2 regions of the Stappia indica genome follow, and region 2 is predicted to be linked to the other one. Evidence: predicted binding sites of a transcription regulator. Region 2 holds the regulator's gene; the other holds the start of a gene.
What was found. Region 2 encodes PhoB, which activates phosphate uptake and scavenging genes when phosphate is short. Its sites were predicted from a motif close to TGTCATNNANCTGTCAT; they were not measured.
Positions count from the first base shown of each region.

Region 1: the regulator PhoB is predicted to act here: its motif matches at 1,422-1,438, upstream of phnC (phosphonate ABC transporter ATP-binding protein).

Region 1 covers NZ_CP046908.1:1,712,775-1,722,516, reverse strand. The annotation lists gene phnK (phosphonate C-P lyase system protein PhnK) at 1-23, shown strand, start outside; gene phnL (phosphonate C-P lyase system protein PhnL) at 26-751, shown strand; gene GH266_RS08100 (DapH/DapD/GlmU-related protein) at 762-1,382, shown strand; gene phnC (phosphonate ABC transporter ATP-binding protein) at 1,505-2,356, shown strand; gene phnD (phosphonate ABC transporter substrate-binding protein) at 2,432-3,337, shown strand; gene phnE (phosphonate ABC transporter, permease protein PhnE) at 3,418-4,275, shown strand; gene phnE (phosphonate ABC transporter, permease protein PhnE) at 4,277-5,623, shown strand; gene GH266_RS08075 (DUF1045 domain-containing protein) at 5,749-6,441, shown strand; gene GH266_RS08070 (alpha-D-ribose 1-methylphosphonate 5-triphosphate diphosphatase) at 6,472-7,611, shown strand; gene phnN (phosphonate metabolism protein/1,5-bisphosphokinase (PRPP-forming) PhnN) at 7,630-8,196, shown strand; gene GH266_RS08060 (FkbM family methyltransferase) at 8,361-9,095, shown strand; gene GH266_RS08055 (response regulator) at 9,258-9,742, shown strand, end outside.
Region 2 covers NZ_CP046908.1:4,057,073-4,066,814, forward strand. The annotation lists gene GH266_RS18930 (tetratricopeptide repeat protein) at 1-413, opposite strand, end outside; gene GH266_RS18935 (ATP-binding protein) at 658-2,037, shown strand; gene GH266_RS18940 (substrate-binding domain-containing protein) at 2,176-3,216, shown strand; gene pstC (phosphate ABC transporter permease subunit PstC) at 3,289-4,749, shown strand; gene pstA (phosphate ABC transporter permease PstA) at 4,746-6,110, shown strand; gene pstB (phosphate ABC transporter ATP-binding protein PstB) at 6,136-6,924, shown strand; gene phoU (phosphate signaling complex protein PhoU) at 6,993-7,703, shown strand; gene phoB (phosphate regulon transcriptional regulator PhoB) at 7,841-8,542, shown strand; gene GH266_RS18970 (GcrA family cell cycle regulator) at 8,681-9,223, opposite strand; gene GH266_RS18975 (aspartate aminotransferase family protein) at 9,721-9,742, shown strand, end outside.

The DNA of each region.
Region 1 (9,742 bases), 2.3 Mb from region 2:
TCTCTTCCATTCTGCAGGGGTGATCATGTCCGATCCCGTCAATCGAAATGCCATTGCCGTAAGGTCGAGTGCTCTGTCGAAGTCCTTCTGCATGCACCTGCAGGGCGGCCTCGAACTGCCGGTGGTGGAGGAGGCGTCCTTCGAGGTGCACGCTGGTGAGTGCGTCGTGCTCGGCGGTCCTTCGGGCGCGGGCAAGAGCTCCATCCTCAAGATGCTCTACGGCAACTACGCCGCAACCGGCGGGGAGATCCTGATCCGTCACGGCGAGACAATGGTCGATCTCGTCACGGCCTCGCCGCGGCTTGTACTGGCCATCCGCCGCGAGACCCTTGGCTATGTCAGCCAGTTTCTGCGCACGGTTCCGCGTGTCGCGGCAATCGATGTGGTTGCCGAGCCCCTGGTGGCGCGCGGTATCAACGCGGATGTCGCGCGGGAGCGGGCTGCAACAACGCTCGAGCGGCTCAATCTGCCGCTACGGCTCTGGCAGCTGCCGCCTGCGACCTTTTCGGGCGGCGAGCAGCAGCGCGTGAACATCGCTCGCGGCTTCATCACCGATCACCCGGTATTGCTGCTCGACGAGCCGACGGCCTCGCTCGATGCGGCCAACCGGCGTGTCGTGATCGAAATGATCGCGGAGAAGAAGGCGCGGGGCGTGGCGCAGATCGGCATCTTCCACGACGAGGAAGTGCGCGAGGCCGTTGCAGACCGGATCATCGACGTGCGCGGCTTCGCGCCGGCGCGCGCAGCCTGAGGAACGGGGCATGGCACGACTTTCCGAAACTCCGTTCATCCATCCGACCGCCGAGGTCAGCGACTGCGAGTTCGGCTGCTATACCGAGGTGGATGCGCGGGTCAGCATCAGCGAGACCCGCATGGACGACTACTCCTACGTGATGCGCGACGCGATGATCTGGAATGCCGAGATCGGCAAGTTCGCAAACATCGCTGCCTGCGTGCGGATCAATGCCACCCACCATCCGATGGAGCGGGCAACGCTGCACCATTTCACCTATCGGGCGAACGACTACTGGGACGATGCGGACCAGGAAGCGGACTTCTTCCGGCGGCGGCGGGCCTTGAGGGTCCGGATCGGCCATGACGCCTGGATCGGCCACGGTGCCACCATCCTTCCCGGCGTGTCGGTCGGCAATGGCGCGGTGATCGGATCGGGGGCCGTCGTGTCGCGGGACGTCGCGCCCTACACCATCGTCGGAGGTGTCCCGGCGCGGCTGATCCGCGAGCGATTTTCCGCGGAAACCGTCGCGCGAATGCAGGCGCTTGCCTGGTGGGACTGGAGCCATGAACGCTTGCGCGAAACGCTCGAAGACTTCCGAAGTCTCGATGCGGAAGCGTTCCTGGAGCGTTACGAGACTGGCCAGTGAAGTCGTGAGCCGTCGAATTACTGCGCTGTATCCGGCAAACGTCAGGGAACTGTCATAAAACCGCAGATTCCCTGTCATCTATACCGAGTACGCAAGCTTCAATCATCAGGATTGAGGCGCAGATGTTCAAGCTCGACGGTGTGACGCGAAAGTTCGGACTGCTGACCGCGGTGGATGCCGTGACGCTCGACATTCCGGACGGACAGATGGTCGGTGTCATCGGCCGTTCGGGTGCGGGGAAATCCACGCTGCTGCGGATGCTCAACAGGCTCGTCGATCCGAACGGCGGGCGGATCATGTTCCGCGACACCGAGGTCTCGGCCCTGTCGGGAGCTGCCCTGCGCTCCTGGCGGCGCGACTGCGCGATGGTGTTCCAGCAGTTCAATCTCGTTCCCCGCCTCGACGTCGTTTCCAACGTGCTGCACGGCACGCTGAATGCCCGCTCGACGCTCGCGACCGTCTTCAACCTCTTTCCCAAGGCCGACATCCTGCGCGCCATCGACATTCTCGAGCGGTTGGGCGTTGCCGAGCATGCGCTGAAGCGCGCCGAGGCGTTGTCGGGCGGCCAGCAGCAGCGCGTGGCGATTGCGCGGGCGCTGATGCAGTCGCCGAAGGTGCTGCTCGCCGACGAGCCGATCGCCTCGCTCGATCCGCTGAACGCCAAGATCGTCATGGATGCGCTCAAGGACATCAACGAACGCGAGGGCATCACCGTCATCACCAACCTGCATACGCTGGATACCGCACGCACCTATTGCGAGCGGATCATCGGCATGTCGCAGGGGCGGGTCGTGTTCGACGGTACGGCGGACGAACTGACGGCCGACGCGGTGCGCGAGATCTACGGGACCGACGGCGACGGCAATGAAATATCCGAGGCCATCACCTCGACAAGCATCGACGCCCGGCCGGTGCCGGCGGCGGTGACCACCCCATCCCCGGCCTTGCTGCGGACGGCCTCCGCCTCCGCCTGAGCCGCAGGATCCGGCGCGGTGTCCGCGCGCGGTCAAACACAAGAATCATCCAACGACTCTTTCAGGAGACGTCACATGCTCAAGAAGCTTCTCTTGGCCGCCACTGCGGTTGCGACCATGTCCGTTGGCGCTGCGGCGCAGGACATCACCGAGTTCCGCATCGGTGTGCTCGGCGGCGAAAACGCCCAGGACCGTCTGGCCTCCAACGAGTGCCTGCGCGCCTATGTCCAGGACCTGCTCGGCGTCGAAACCAAGATCTTCACCCCCGCCGACTATGACGGCGTCATCCAGGGCCTGCTCGGCGGCTCGATCGATCTCGCCTGGCTCGGTGCCTCGGCTTATGCCAAGACCTACCTGACCAACCCGGAAGCGGTCGACGTCGTCCTGGTCAAGACCAATCTCGACGGCTCGTTCTCGTATCATTCCATCGGTTTTGCCCGCAAGGACAGCGGCATTGCCTCGCTGGAAGACATGAAGGGCAAGAAGTTCGGTTTCGGCGACCCGAACTCGACCTCCGGCTACCTTATCCCGTCCATCGAGATCCCGCAGCAGACCGGCGCTTCCATGGAGAACGGCGCCTATTTCGGCGAGGTCGTCTTCACCGGCGGTCATGAGCAGACCATCGTCGCCGTGAAGAACGGCGATGTCGACGGCGGCGTGACCTGGGCCGACGGCCAGGGCGAGTGGATCGACGGCTACAATTCCGGTGCTCTGCGCAAGGCGGTCGATGCCGGTCTCGTGGACATGAACGACCTGGTCGAGATCTGGCGCTCCAAGCCGATCCCGGAAGGTCCGATCGTCCTGCGCCGTGCCCTGCCGGCCGACGTCAAGGAGAAGGTCACCGCCCTGCTGAAGGACATGCACGGCAAGGATCCGGAGTGCGCCTACAACGTGGCGGCCGGCGAGACCGCGGGCTTTGCCCCGATCACCCACGATGCCTACGAGTCGATCATCGCGGTCCGCAAGGCCAAGAGCAACTGATCGAACGATCTTCTTGATTGCCGGGCGGGACTTCGGTCCCGCCCGTGCGCTTTGGCCACAGGCACCTGCAGCAGGACTTCATGACGGACACGGCTTCCGCCAGGCCGGGCGATATCCGCGCCGACTATCTCGCCCATGCCCGCCAACGGCAGATGTACAGCGGCATCCTGCTGCTCGTCTTCGTGCTGTTGATGGTGTCGGGTTTTCAGCTTGCCGATGCCCGAAATGCTGGCGGTTTCTGGACCGGTATTCACCAATTCTTCGACTTCCCCTCCGAAGTGGTCTCGGAAGCCGTGGCCAAGGCCGCAAACCTGCCCGGCCTGATGTGGAAGTTTCTTCCCTCGTTGATCGAGACCGTCAACATTGCCGGCGTCGCCACGCTGATCGGCGCCTGCGGCGGGGCGCTGCTGTCGCTGCTGTCGACGCGCGGCCTTGCCCGCTTCCCCAGGCTCATTCCGCTGTTCCGGCGGACGATGGATGCCATGCGTGCGATCCCGGAGATCGTCATCGCCCTGGTGCTCATCTTCATCCTCGGCGGCGGGCCGGTGCCGGCGATGATCGCCATCGCCTTCCACACGACGGGAGCGCTCGGCAAGCTGTTTTCGGAAGTGAGCGAGAATGCGGACCGCAAGCCGGTCGAGGGCCTGTCGTCTGCGGGCGCAAGCTGGAGCCAGGCCATGTGGCTCGGCGTGCTGCCGCAGGTCACGCCGAACTGGCTCTCCTATGCGCTCCTGCGCTTCGAGATCAACGTGCGCGCCTCCGCAATTCTCGGCTTCGTCGGCTCGGGCGGCATCGGCTACGACCTCAAGACGGCGATGCAGTGGGGGCAGGGCCGTTACGATCAGGTCGTCGCGATCTTCCTGCTGCTCTTCGCCACCATCGTCGTCATCGACCAGGTGTCGAGCCATTTCCGGCACAAGCTGGTGAAGGGGCACTGACATGACCGCCATGATCTCCACGACGCCCGCCGGCACGCTTGGCGATGCGGCGGTGGCTGCTTTCGACCGCAAGCGGAGAGTCGCCTTCGCTGTTCCCGCGGTGGTTCTCGTCTATCTGACCTACGTATTCTTTGCCTTCGACATTCCCGGCATTGCCGCGAATGCAAGGACCGACAATGTCGCAATCCTCCTGTCCGACTTCTGGAGCCACAAGACGCATGTGACGCGGGACAACCGCTCCGGCGCCGTCACCGTCGCCATCGAAGGCGAGAACAAGGGGACCTATCCGCCCGGCCGTCTGCCCGACTGGGTGGGCATGCAGGATGGCATCACGCGCATCGACCTCGGCAAGGGCTACGAGGTCGTCTACGAGGGCGAGGGCGCGCGCTTCACCATCCCGGACTACGGCGTGGTCCGGGTCGAACCGGAAGGGCGGGGCATTCGCCTCGACCTGCCCGAAGGCGACATTCCGGACTGGATCAATGCGTCTTCCGCGCGCGTCACCGTGACGACGCCCGAGGGCCGCTTCTCGATGACGCGCAATCGCACCGAGACGTTTCGCTACGAACCGGGCTGGGAGCTGTTCTTCTTCACGCTCGACAGCCCGTTCAGCGGACTGTCCTTCCCCGAGTTGGCGAACCTTGCCATTTCCGGCGAGCGTATCGACCCGGCGCGGCCGAACGTCGTTCACATGATCTCGGACTTCTGGAACAATCAGATGTGGCGGCATGGCGATGTGGCATGGGCGTTGTTCGAGACGGTCCTGATGGCCTTCCTCGGGACGATGGGAGCGGCGGTCGTGGCGCTGCCGCTCGCATTCCTCGCAGCGTCCAACTTCACGCCGGCGCGCAGCCTGCGCTTCGTGCTCAGGCGCTTCTTCGATTTCGTCCGGGGCGTCGACGGGCTGATCTGGACGATAATCCTGAGCCGGGCCTTCGGACCCGGTCCGCTCACCGGATCGCTGGCGATCCTGATGACCGACACCGGTTCGTTCGGCAAGCTGTTCTCCGAGACGCTGGAAAACATCGACCGCAAGCAGGTGGAAGGCGTCCAGTCGACAGGCGCCTCGCCGATCCAGCAGGCGCGCTTCGGCGTCATGCCGCAGATCGTCCCGGTGCTGCTCAGCCAGGTGCTCTACTATCTGGAATCGAATACCCGTAGCGCCACCGTGATCGGTGCCATCGTCGGCGGCGGCATCGGCCTGCTGCTCACCCAGGCGATCATCACCCAGAAGGACTGGGAGGAAGTCAGCTACTACATCATCCTCATCGTCCTGATGGTGATGGCGATGGATAGCCTGTCGGGATGGCTCAGAGGCCTGTTGATCGGACGGACCGGACGGACGTAAGTTCGACGGCTTATTGCCGGGATATTTCCCGGCAAGTCCTGCCCGTCACCGGGGCCGGAGCGAGGCGTTGCCACCCCTGGCGCATACGCCCTCGCCGGCCGTTGGTTCCAAAAAAAGCGGAACGCATGCGATACGCGATCTACTTCACGCCCGATGCCGGGCACCCGCTGGTACGTGCGGCCGAGGACTGGCTCGGCCGCAGCGTGTTCGGCCGCAGCGTGGAGGCGACCGACCTCGGCGGCTTTTCGTCGGATGCGCGTGCCGGGCTGATCGCTTCGGCGGTGCGCTACGGCTTCCACGGTACGCTGAAGGCGCCGTTCCGTCTGGCCGCGGGGCGGAGCGAGGCGGAGCTGACTGCAGCCTTCGACCGTTTTTGTGCCGAGACCGCGCCGCTCTCTCCCTTGCAGCTCAAGGTTTCGAACCTCGACGGGTTTTTCGCGCTGACGCCGGCCGGTCCTGCGGACGAGCTCGATGCGCTTGCTGCCACGGTGGTGCGGCAGTTCGACCCCTTTCGGGCGCCCCTCACCGAGGCCGAGATTGCGCGTCGGCGGCCTGAAAGGTTGTCGCCGCACCAGCGGGATCTGCTTAAGACCTGGGGCTATCCCTATATTTTCGACGCATTCCGCTTCCACATGACGCTCAGCGACCGGCTGGACGGGGAGACGGCGAGGGCCGTTCACCGCGCTTTGGACGAACAGTTCGAGGCGCTGGTGGCGGACCCGGTCGCCTTCGATCGGCTGGCGATCTTTGCCGAACCGGCTCCGGGCGCTCCCTTCATCTGCCTGCATCAGGCACCCCTTGCGGGAACAGGCGGCTGACAGACCGTTCCCTTCGAGAAAGACGGACCGATGGATACCATACTCACCAATGCCCGGATCGTGCTCGCCGACCAGGTCGTCGAGGGTTCGCTGCACCTGCGCGACGGCCGCATCGCCGGCATCGACAGCGGTCCCTCCTCGCTGCCGGGTGCGCAGGACATGGGCGGCGACTATGTGATCCCCGGGCTGGTCGAGCTGCACACCGACCATCTGGAGAACCATTACGCGCCGCGGCCCAAGGTTCGCTGGAACCCGATCGCTGCCGTCTGCGCCCATGATGCGCAGATTGCCGCCAGCGGCATCACCACGGTTTTCGACGCCCTGCGCGTCGGGCTCGACGAAGACACCGACATCACCGATGTCGACATGCGGCGGCTGGCCGACGCCATCGAGGCGGGCATGGCGAAAGACTGGCTGCGGGCGGATCACTTCATCCACCTGCGCTGCGAGGTGTCTGCGCCCAACTGCCTGGAGAGCTTCGAGATCTTCGAGAACGACCCGCGCGTGCGCATCGCCTCGCTGATGGACCATTCGCCCGGCCAGCGCCAGTTCGTCAGCCTCGAGGCCTACGCAGTCTACTACAAGGGCAAGCGCGGCATGAGCGACGCGGAGTTCAACGACTTCTGCGAGCGGCGGATGGCGCAGTCGGCGACCTGGTCGGACAAGAACCGCAAGATCGTCGCCGAGCGCGCCAAGGCCCGCGGCGTGATGCTGGCCAGTCACGACGACGCCACCGATGCCCATGTCGACGAGGCCGTGGAGCTGGGCATCCGGGTCGCGGAATTTCCGACGACCCTGGAGGCGGCGCGCGCGTCCAAGGCCCAGGGTTTGGCGGTTCTGATGGGTGCCCCCAACGTGGTGCGCGGCGGCTCGCATTCGGGCAATGTCTCGGCGCGCGATCTGGCCGCGAACGGCCTGCTCGACATTCTGTCGTCGGACTACATCCCCTTCAGCCTCATCCAGTCCGCGTTCTTCCTGGGCGAGGTGGTCGACGGCATCGACCTGCCGGAGTCGATTGCCATGGTTTCGCGCACGCCGGCCCGCTCCGCCGGGCTCGATGACCGGGGCGAGATCGCCATCGGCAAGCGTGCCGATCTGGTGCGCGTGCGCGTCGAGGAGCACATCCCGATCGTGCGTACAGTCTGGCGCGAAGGCAACCGGGTGGTCTGAGCCATGCAGGGGGCAGCATTGGGCAGGCCGGGACCGCTGATCGCCGTTGTCGGGCCGAGCGGGGTCGGCAAGGACACGCTGCTGGCGCGCGCGCGGGCGGCCCTTTCCGGGCGTCCGGACATCCTTTTCGTGCAGCGGTCGATCACCCGGCCGGCGAGCGCCGATGCCGAGACGCATGTGCCAATGACGGCAGAGGCCTTCGAGGAGGCCGAGCGAGCCGGTGCATTCGCCTATAGCTGGCGCGCGCATGGCCTCGGCTATGGGCTTCCCGCATCGCTGACTGAGCACCTTGCAGCGGGGCGTCCTGCCGTGGTCAACGGGTCGCGCAAGGTTCTCGCCGGCATGCAGGAGCGGTTCCCGACGCTCTGCGTGATCCAGATCGTGGCGGCCCCCGATGTGCTGGCCGCGCGCCTTGCCGCGCGCGGGCGTGAAAGCGCGGACGACATCGCCGCCCGCATCGCCAGGGCCGGGGAAGCGCTGCCGGTCGCGCCTGCGTGCATCATCGACAACAGTGGAGACATAGACCGGGCAGCCGATGCCCTGGTTGCCGCCATCGTCGATCTCGCCGATACGACGCGTCTCTGAAGATCCCTGCCGCGATCTACTGCGCCTCTTGCGCAAGGCTCGAAGCTTTGCGACAAGAAGTGCAGCATTGCTCGCAATGCGAGTATTGATAAAAATGCGGATGCAGATGGTTGCGGATCGGGTCACAGCACCACGGCATTGCGGACAGGACGGGAGTGGATCGGATGTCGGGGCAACTGGTAACCCATCGCACCAGCGGGTTGGTGCTGTCTCTGGACGAGACCGTTGCCAATGATCGGATCATCGAGGAAATTCGGCGCGGCCGCTATGAGGCCTCCGAACTCTCCATGGCCTCGCGTTTCGTGCGCAAGGAGGACCGGGTGCTGGAGCTCGGGGCCGGTATTGGATTCATCTCCGCCGGCGTGATGCGCAATGTCGGGCCGGCCTATTACGCCGCGGTGGAAGCCGATGCTCGTCTGATCCCGCATATTCGCGAGACCCATCGCAAGAATGGTGTGACCGGGGTCGAGGTGATCAACGCGGCGTTCGTCTCGGATCCTCAGGTCCTGAAGGCGGGCTTCGTCGAGTTCACCCTGCACCGCGAGTTCTGGCGCTCTGGGATCGGCCAGGATCAGGAGGGCGTGACCGAGACGGTGCGCGTGCCGGCGGTGGACGCCTCCGCCTTCATCGCGGACAAGAAGATCACGGTGCTCATCGCCGATATCGAGGGGGCCGAACTCGATCTGTTCCGCGACCTGCGTGTCAGCGGGCTCAAGCGGATCGTGCTGGAACTGCATCCGCACAAGATCGGCAAGGCAGGCATGATCGAGATCTTCTCTGGCCTGTGTGCGGACGGATTTGCCTACAATGCGGCCTTGTCGGAAGGCCCGGTCGTGTGTTTCGAGGCGGTCGGCGACACGGACAACAGCGAGGCGGAGCTCTTCACCCGCTTCGCCTGAGCGCCCTTTCAAGGGCTTTCGTTTCCCTCTCTCGTTCTTTAGTCCGCTTGCCGGAGTGCGGTCCCTTGGCGACACTTGTCGCCAGGAGGCTGGCGCTTGCCGGCTCGTCCGGGGAAAGCCTTTGAATATCACGCATTTGGTGCGATGGTCGGAGAAGCCGACATGACAGTTCAAACCGGTGCCATGGCGAAATTCCTGATCATCGACGATCATCCGCTGTTTCGAGAGGCGTTGCACAGTGCGGTGACGTTGGCCTATCCGGATGCCGACACGCAGGATGCCGCCTCGCTGCCGGAGGCCTGCGACATCCTCGCCGCGGAAGGCGGCTTCGATCTCGCACTTCTCGACCTCAGCATTCCCGGCGTGCGCGGGATGGACGGGCTGCTGCACCTGCGCACCAATTTCCCGCGTCTTCCGGTCGTGGTCGTCTCCGGCCACGAGGACCCCAAGGTCGTTTCGCAGGTGATCGCCTATGGGGCTGCCGGCTTCATCCCGAAGTCGGCCAAGAAGGCAGCCCTTGCCGATGCGATCCAGAAGGTGATCAATGGCGCTGTCTTCGTGCCGGACAATCTTGTCGCTGCCAGCGACGAACAGATTGATGCGCATGCCAGGGACATGATCAGCCGCGTCGCGACCCTGACGCCGCA
Region 2 (9,742 bases):
CCCGGCGGGCGCAGCGCCAGAACCCGGTCGAAGGCCGCTTCCGCCTCGCTTGCCGCATCGCGGCGCAGGAGCAGCCGGGCAAGGTTCAGCCATCCGTCCGCATCCTGCGGGGCTTTTGCGACATAAAGCGCAAAGCCGGCTTCCGCGGTCTCGTGCCGGCCTGCATCCATTGCGGCCGACGCCTTCTCGAACACGGCGTTGAGGTGATCCGGCGAAAGTTTCAGGGCGGCCGCAAAGCTCGCCTCGGCCGCGTCGGTATCGCCGAGCCGGCGCAGCACGAGGCCGAGATTGTAGTGCAGCGAGGCATTGCCGGCATCGGCCCGCAGCAGGCGCTTCAGCGCCTTGCGCGCGGTCTCCCAGTCCTGTGCCGCCAATGCCTGCGGCAGCAGCTCCGCCGCCTTGGCCGGTGTCATCGTGCGAAACCTCCCTGGCATCGGGCCCCTCCGGGGCGATGCATCGTTCGGCAGATAGCATCCGCAAGGAGTTTCGCAAAGCGGCCCGCCGGATTGTTTCCCGTCTTCGGTTTCCGTCTTGGGCCTGTCATGTTGACCATGCTATTCAGGGCGTCCCCTTTCCGGCCGTTCCGCTCAGCGTCTTTCCGCCGCCCGCGGGCGCAACCGCCGGAAGGAAAACCGAAAGATCCGACCGGCGACTGGAATGAGCGACGACACCACAGAGCGCCCCGCAGCGCGTTCCGGCCTGCGCAGCCGGCTTCGCGACCGCATCGCGGAGCAGCGTTGGGTGCTGGCCGCGCTGGCCGTCGTCGCGCTTCTTGCCGTTTTTGTCGCCGGGGTGCCGCCGCTGCTGGTTACGGCCGGCGGAGCGCTCCTGCTGCTTGCTGCGCTGGTTCCTCCCACGCGCCGTCTCCTGGTCACCCGCCGCCGCCGCGAGGCCCGCTCGCTGACGCCCTGGCCGGAGACCGGTATGAAGCAGCTGGCCGACGCGCTGCCCAACCCCTGTTTTATCGTCGACCGGCGCGGTATCACCCGCTACGTCAACCGCGCGGCGCGGGTGCGTTTCGGCGATCCGCTGCCGGGCGATCCGATTTCGCTGCGCCTGCGCGTGCCCGTTCTTCTGGAGGCGCTCGACAAGGTCATGGCCGGCGGTCCGGCGCAGCGGATCGAGTGGAGCGAGCGGGTGCCGACCGAAAGCTGGCTCGAGGCCTATGTCACCCCGGTCGCCGAACTCGTGTCGCCGCCTGGAGAGCCCGCGCGGGCCGGGGCCGCCGGCGGAGCAGGGCGCTTCGTTCTCGTGACCCTGCAGGACCTCACCGAGCAGCGCCGGCTGGAGCGCATGCGGGCCGACTTCGTCGCCAATGCCAGCCACGAGCTGCGCACGCCGCTTGCCTCGCTCACCGGCTTCGTCGAGACGCTGCAGGGGCCGGCGCGTGACGACCCCGTCGCTCGCGACCGCTTTCTCTCCATCATGCTGCAGCAAGGCGACCGCATGCGGCGACTGATCGACGATCTGCTGTCGCTGTCGCGCATCGAGCTGAAGGCGCATGTCCAGCCCGAGACGGTGCTCGATTTTGCATCCCTGCTGCGGCAGGCATGCGATGCGCTGAAACCGGTCGCCGACGAGGCCGGCGTTCTTCTCGACATCGAGACGCCGGACGCGCCCTGCCTGGTCAGGGCGGATCGGGACGAGCTCATCGAAGTGATCGAGAACCTGGTCGAGAACGCCATCAAGTATGGCGCTACCGGCAAGAAGGTGGAGATCCGGCTGGCACTGGCGCCGCAGGCGGCCGAGGGCGCACGTGCCGGCGGCACGTTCGTCATGAGCGTGCGCGACTTCGGGCCGGGCATCGCGGCCGAACACCTGCCGCGGCTGACGGAGCGCTTCTATCGGGTGGACGCATCGCGTAGCCGGGAAACCAGGGGCACCGGCCTGGGGCTCGCCATCGTCAAGCACATCCTGACCCGGCATAAGGCGAGGCTGGAAATCGACAGCGTTCCCGGCAAGGGCGCGGTCTTCACCGTTAGGTTTCCTGTCGCAAAAGACGCCGAGATTTCGGAAAAAGTCGAAAAAGCCGTTTAAAATCAACGCATTGAATTGTCACAAAACTGATACCGGACCTTCATATAAGCATCACGGGCCAGGACTAGGGTGCCCTCGACCTCGCGGGAATAAGTCCGCGGGGGAAGTGAGAAATCCTGAAATCCAGGGAGAGGTCAGGTGAACATCAAAGCTCTTCTCAGCGCGACCGCGGTCGCTTCGGTCGCCTTCGCTGGCGCCGCCATCGCTCGCGACCAGATCCAGATCGCCGGCTCCTCGACGGTTCTTCCCTATGCCTCCATCGTTGCCGAGGCCTTCGGCGAGAACACCGACTTCCCGACCCCGGTGGTCGAGTCGGGTGGTTCGGGCGCCGGTCGCAAGAAGCTGTGCGAAGGCGTGGGCGAGAACACGATCGACATCGCCAACTCCTCGTCGCGCATCAAGCAGTCGGATATCGACAACTGCGCCGCCAACGGCGTGACGGAGATCCAGGAAGTCCGCATCGGCTATGACGGCATCGTCTTCGCCTCGGACATCAACGGCCCGTCCTTCGCGTTCACGCCGGCCGATTGGCACAACGCCCTTGCTGCCAAGGTCGTCAAGGACGGCAAGCTCGTCGACAATCCGCACAAGATGTGGAACGACATCCGCGCCGACCTGCCGGCCCAGCCGATCCTCGCATTCATTCCGGGCACCAAGCACGGCACCCGTGAAGTGTTCGACGAGAAGGTGCTCATCGACGGCTGTGAGGAGAACGGTGCGTTCGAGGCACTCGCCGCTGCCAACAACGGCGACAAGAAGGCCGCCGAGAAGGCCTGCATGGCGCTGCGGACCGACGGCGCGTCGATCGACATCGACGGCGACTACACCGAGACGCTCGCGCGCATCGACGCCAACAAGGATGGTATCGGCGTGTTCGGCCTGTCGTTCTACGAGAACAACACCGACAAGCTGAAGGTCGCGACCATGAATGGTGTCGTGCCGACCACCGAGGCGATCGCCAAGGGCGAGTACCCGGTTTCGCGTCCGCTCTACTTCTACGTCAAGAACGCGCATCTCGACGTTATCCCGGGTCTCCAGGAGTACGTCGAGTTCTTCGTCTCCGACGAGATCGCCGGTCCGGACGGCCCTCTGGCTCAGTACGGCCTGGTCTCCGATCCGGAGCTGGCCAAGACCCAGGAGATGGTCAAGAACCGGACTCCGATGGGGCCGCTGAACTGACACTGAAGCACATCCGGCGGTGCGGTCTTCGCACCGCCGGTCCTGTTTTGGCGGCAAGCGGCGGACGATTCCATGAACGCTGGATTTCTTATTTTGATCGTGCTGGGCGTCTCCGCGCTCGGCTATTTTTTCGGCAGGCGCCGAGCCCTCGCGCTTTCGGCAGCCAGCGGGCGTCGTCTGCACTCGCTCCCTACCTATTACGGGCAACTTGTGGCCTTGTTCGCCGGCGTGCCGGCACTGCTGCTTCTGCTGGCCTGGCTTTTCGCGCAGCCCATCGTCCTTCATGGGCAGGTGAGTAGCCTGATTCCCGACAGCGCGATCCCGGAGGGCGGCGCCAGGAGCCTGGTGATGGCCGATGTCGAGCGTATCGCCGGCGGCCTCGATGCGTTGATGCAGGCGCGTGGCCTCGGCGAGGCCGAACTGGACCGCATGCGTGCCGACATGACCGACATTCGGTCGCGCCTCGCCGATGTCGGAGTTGCGCTGGGCTCAAATGTCCCGGTAGAGGTTTTCGAGGCTGCCAAGACCTACAGGAGTGCCCACCGCAACGGCCAAATGCTGATGACGGTGTCGGTTCTGATCCTGTCCCTCGGCCTCGCCTTCCTTGCATATCGCCGCGTGACACCGGAGTTGAGGGCCCGCAATACCAGCGAGACCTTCGTGCTCTCCTTGCTCATCGGCTCGTCCTCGGTGGCGATCCTCACCACCGTCGGCATCTTCGGCTCGCTGGTGTTCGAGACCTACAACTTCTTCCAGATGTATCCGGCGGAGGATTTCTTCTTCTCCACCGTCTGGAACCCGCAGTTCCGGGGCGGATCCGATCTCGGCATCCTGCCGCTTCTCTGGGGTACCTTCTACGTCTCCCTGGTCGCTCTTTTCTTCGCTGTGCCGATCGGTCTGATGATCGCGATCTATCTGTCGGAATATGCCGGCAGTACGCTGCGCAGCTTCGCCAAACCTGCGATCGAGATCCTGGCGGGCATCCCGACCATCGTCTACGGTCTGTTCGCCCTGATCACCGTCGGACCGTTCCTGCGTGATTGGATCGCCCAGCCGGCCGGCCTTGGAAGTTCCTCTTCCTCCGTTCTGACGGCCGGCCTGGTGATGGGTATCATGCTGATCCCCTTCGTCAGCTCACTGTCCGACGACATCATCAACGCCGTGCCGCAGGCAATGCGCGACGGTTCCTACGGCCTTGGCGCCACCCAGTCCGAGACCATCAAGCAGGTGATCCTGCCGGCGGCGCTGCCCGGTGTGGTCGGAGCGATCCTGCTGGCGGCAAGCCGGGCCATCGGCGAAACGATGATCGTGGTTCTCGGCGCGGGCGCTGCCGCCAAGCTTGACCTCAATCCCTTCGAGGCGATGACCACGGTCACCGTGAAGATCGTCAGTCAGCTTACCGGCGATACGGAGTTCGCCTCGCCCGAGACGCTGGTCGCCTTCGCCCTCGGACTGACGCTCTTCGTCTTCACGCTGGGCCTCAACGTTCTCGCCCTCTACATCGTCCGCAAGTATCGGGAGCAGTACGAATGACCGACGCGACAATCCCGGCATCCGCCGCCGGCAGCGGGTCTGCGTCTGCCCGCAGCTCACTCCTCACGGTCGACACCCATACCAGGCGTCGTCGCAGTTCCGAGGCTCGCTTCCGTCTGCTCGGACTGCTGGCGGTCAGCCTCGGCGTGCTGGCCCTGCTGGGCCTGCTTGCCTCCATCTTCTCAAACGGGCTGTCCTCTTTCCAGCAGACCTACATTCGGCTCGATATCCATCTCGATGCCGCCCGGCTGGACAAGGCTGGCGACCGAAACCCGGACCAGATCGCCAAGGTCTCGACATTCGGTTACGCGCCGCTGATCCAGAAGGCGATGGAAGAGAAGATGGCGGCGGCTGGCATCGCTATCGAGGGCCTTTCCGCGAGCGACGCCGCCGATCTGATTTCGAAGGAGGCGCCTGCCGAGCTGCGTCGCTATGTCCTCGCCGACCCCTCTCGCATCGGCCAGACGGTGCCGTTCGACCTGCTCGCCTCGGGCCGGATCGACGGCTACTACAAGGGCCGGGTAACGATGGCCAGCGCCGAGCTCGACCGGAACGTATCGCCGCAGCAGCTTCAGCTCGCCGACCAGCTCAAGGACGCAGGGATCCTGGAGACCAGGTTCAACTGGAGCTTCTTCACGGCTCCGGACGCCTCGGATACGCGGCCCGAGGCCGCCGGTCTGGGAGTGGCGATCCTCGGTTCGGCCTACATGATGCTGATTGTGCTGGCGCTGTCGCTGCCGATCGGTGTCGCCGCCTCGATCTATCTCGAGGAATTCGCGCCGAAGAACCGCTTCACCGACCTGATCGAGGTGAACATCGCCAATCTCGCGGCGGTTCCCTCCATCGTCTTCGGTATCCTCGGCCTGGCGGTCTTCATCAACTTTGCCGGCCTGCCGCAGTCAGCTCCGGTCGTCGGTGGCCTGGTGCTGACGCTGATGACCTTGCCGACCATCATCATTGCCACCCGTGCCTCGCTGAAAGCGGTGCCGCCCTCGATCCGCGACGCAGCTCTCGGCGTCGGCGCCTCGAAGATGCAGTCCGTGTTCCACCACGTGCTGCCACTGGCCATGCCGGGCATCCTCACCGGCACGATCATTGGCCTTGCCCAGGCGCTGGGCGAGACCGCCCCGCTGCTTCTGATCGGCATGGTGGCCTTTGTGCGGGAGTATCCGGGCGAGCCGCCGGCGGGCTTCTTCGACCCTGCCTCGGCCCTTCCCGTCCAGGTCTACAACTGGACGCAGCGAGGAGACCCGGCCTTCGTCGAGCGTGCGTCCGGTGCGATCATCGTCCTGCTGGTGTTCCTCGTGCTCATGAACCTGATTGCGATCGTCCTGCGCCGTCGTTTCGAACGTCGCTGGTAAGGAGGCTCTCCAAGCCATGAACCAAATGACCACGCCCGAGAAAGCCGCTGCCATGCACGAGACCAAGATTGCTGCCGAGAAGGTCCAGGTCTTCTACGGCGACACCCACGCCATCAAGGATGTCAGCATCCGCATCGAAGAGAAGACCGTTACCGCCTTCATCGGCCCGTCGGGCTGCGGCAAGTCGACCTTCCTGCGCTGCCTCAACCGGATGAACGACACGATCGACATCTGCCGCGTCGAAGGCGATATCCTGATCGATGGGGAGGATATCTACGATCCCAAGGTCGATCCGGTGCAGCTGCGCGCCAAGGTCGGCATGGTGTTCCAGAAGCCGAACCCGTTCCCCAAGTCGATCTTCGACAACATCGCCTACGGCCCGCGCATCCATGGGCTTGCCCGCACCAAGGCTGCGCTGGAGGAGATCGTCGCCTCCAGCCTGCAGAAGGCCGGCCTGTGGAACGAGGTGAAGGACCGCCTCGAGGAGCCTGGCACCGGCCTGTCCGGCGGCCAGCAGCAGCGCCTGTGCATTGCCCGTGCCATCGCCGTCAGCCCCGAAGTGATCCTGATGGACGAGCCCTGCTCGGCGCTCGATCCCATCGCCACCGCCAAGGTGGAGGAGCTGATCGACGAGCTGCGCGAGAACTACACGATCGTCATCGTCACCCACTCCATGCAGCAGGCCGCCCGCGTGTCGCAGCGCACGGCCTTCTTCCACCTCGGCAACCTGGTCGAGGAAGGGGCGACGAACGACATCTTCACCAACCCCCGGGACAAGCGCACCCAGGACTACATCACCGGCCGCTTCGGCTAGTCTGGACCAGCCGCGGGAACAGACGGGATGACGCGCGCGCCTCGCCGCGCCCCGAATGGAGAAGAAACATGAGCCAACATACCGTTTCGTCGTTCGACGAGGAGCTGAAGGACATCGCCGGCCGCGTGTCGGAGATGGGCGGCCTCGCCGAGATGATGCTGAACGATTCCGTGCAGGCCCTGGTGCGCATGGACAAGGAGCTGGCGCGCCGCGTCATTGCGCAGGACAAGCGCGTCGATGCCCTGCAGTTCGAGATCGAGGAGCAGGCGATCCTGATCATCGCTCGCCGCCAGCCGGTCGCCAGCGACCTGCGTGACGTCATCTCGGCAATGCGCATTTCCAACGATCTGGAGCGCGTCGGCGACCTCGCCAAGAACGTCGCCAAGCGCGTCATCGCCATCGAGGGCACCTTCGACTCCAAGAAGTTCGCCCTTGGCGTCGAGCACATGACCGAGCTCGCCCAGAGCCAGCTCAAGGATGTGCTGGACGCCTATGCCGGGCGCGACGGCACAGCGGCAGCCGCCGTGCGCGATCGCGACGACGAGGTCGATGCGCTCTACACCTCGATCTTCCGCGAACTCCTCACCTACATGATGGAGGATCCGCGCCAGATCTCGGTCTGCGCCCATCTGCTGTTCTGCGCCAAGAACATCGAGCGCATCGGCGATCATGCCACCAACATCGCCGAGAACGTCATGTACATGTCGACCGGCGTGCTGCCGACCGACGAGCGCCAGAAGGTCGACGAGACCGGCATCGAGACCGATACGGCGTCCTGAGGGCGTTCAGGCGAACTGAGCATGGCGCGGGCGGCACTGTCGCCCGTCGCCGCTGACAACGAGAGCCGGCAAGGCGGCGCGAGCGAAAAGCCGCGCCGATGCCTCCCGGCCGGGTCGATTGGACAAGGGTACCCCATATGCCGAAGGTCCTGATTGTCGAGGACGAAGAGCCTCTGGTGATGATGCTGCGCTACAATCTCGAGGCCGAGGGCTACAAGGTCGAGACGTGCATGCGCGGCGACGAGGCGGATCTTCTCCTGCGCGAGAGCCAGCCGGACCTGCTGCTTCTCGACTGGATGCTGCCGGGTCTGTCCGGCATCGAACTGTGCCGCCGCCTGCGCTCGCGTCCCGAGACCGAGCGCCTGCCGGTGATCATGCTCACCGCGCGGGGCGAGGAGCAGGAGCGCATCCGCGGCCTTGCCACCGGCGCCGACGACTACGTGGTGAAGCCCTTCTCGATCCCCGAGCTGATGGCGCGCGTGCGGGCCATGCTGCGCCGGGCAAAGCCGGAGGTGGTGTCCTCTCTGCTGCGCGCCGGCGATCTGGAACTCGACCGGGAAACCCACCGGGTGCGCCGTTCGGGGCGCGAGATCCATCTCGGTCCGACCGAGTTCCGCCTGCTGGAATTCCTGATGACGTCGCCGGGGCGCGTCTTCTCGCGCGAGCAGCTGCTGGACGGTGTCTGGGGACACGACGTCTATGTCGACGAGCGGACGGTCGATGTTCACGTCGGCCGGCTGCGCAAGGCCATCAACCGCGGCAAGGTGCCGGACCCGATCCGCACCGTGCGCGGCGCCGGCTACGCCTTCAACGACCAGTTCGCCGCCGCCGCGTCCTGACGCGCGCCGGCGGCAGGGACGCCGGGCAGGGCGGTCTGCCCACCTATCTGCGAACAACGAGAAAGGCCCGCCGCGGTGATCGCAGGCGGGCCTTTCTCGTTTCGGCTGCCCATCTTGAACAGATGGGCGGGCGTTGCCTCAGCCGTTGGCGACGTTGCGGTCGCGGCGGCGGTCGCTCGCCGGCTGGTAGGCGATGCGGCAGTGATAGGTGCAGTAGGGGACGCCCGGGTTCGACGGGTGGCCGCAGAAGTAGAAGTCTTCCTTGGTCGGGTCGCCGATCGGCCATTTGCAGGTCCGCTCGGTCAGCGTCAGGATGGTCGCGCGCTTGGCGATCGGCACCAGCTCGGCAACGGGCTTGGCCTGCGGCGCGGGGGCTGCGACCGGTGCCGCCTCGACCTTCAGCGCGGTGGCGCCCATTGTCTGCGGTGCCGACGGGGCGCTGCCGCCCTGCTGCGGCGAGGCGGTCTGCGCCGCGTCCTCGGCGCCGCCCTTTGCCGGCTTGCTCCGGGGCTTCTGCGCAGGTGCGGCCGCCTTGGCGCGTCCCGACAGGCCGAGACGGTGGACCTTGCCGATCACCGCATTGCGGGTGACGCCGCCCAGCTCGGCGGCGATCTGGCTGGCGCTCAGCCCGTCCGTCCAGAGCTTTTTGAGAAGGTCGACGCGTTCGCTTGTCCAGGACATGCGCTCAACTCCGTGTTTGATCGGGCCCCGACATCTGGTTAATAAAAGGTTATCGGCACACCGTAGGGGTGCCCCGCTCATTGCCGGATTTTGAGGCTATTGTGAGTCGGATACACGAGATGTCGTATTTCTTGACTGCAAAGCTACAATATGCCGGGTTTGCGGTTCAAGGTGAGGGGGCGATTCACCTGGGGATTGATACGGTTTTCCCCAGAAAAGGCCGTTTCTGGCGACTTTGGCCCTGCCGGGCGCCTGGCGGCGCGCTCAGCCAATTCCGTTGACTTTCCCGCGCGCTCCCGGTGTATAACGGGGCTTCCTCGCCGTGCCGCCTCTCGTGGGCGGCATAATTGCTTTCGGCAGTGGGTGCCAGCGGTTCTTGCAGCTCTTTGCGGCAGCAGGACGGCAACATTCCAGGTCCGGGCGAGGGCATCGAAGGCGGCTGGGGCCGCCAAGGCATCTCCCCGGCAGGCAAGCCGGTCAATGGGAGCAGGAAGGACATGGAAGGTTCATCTCTCTATC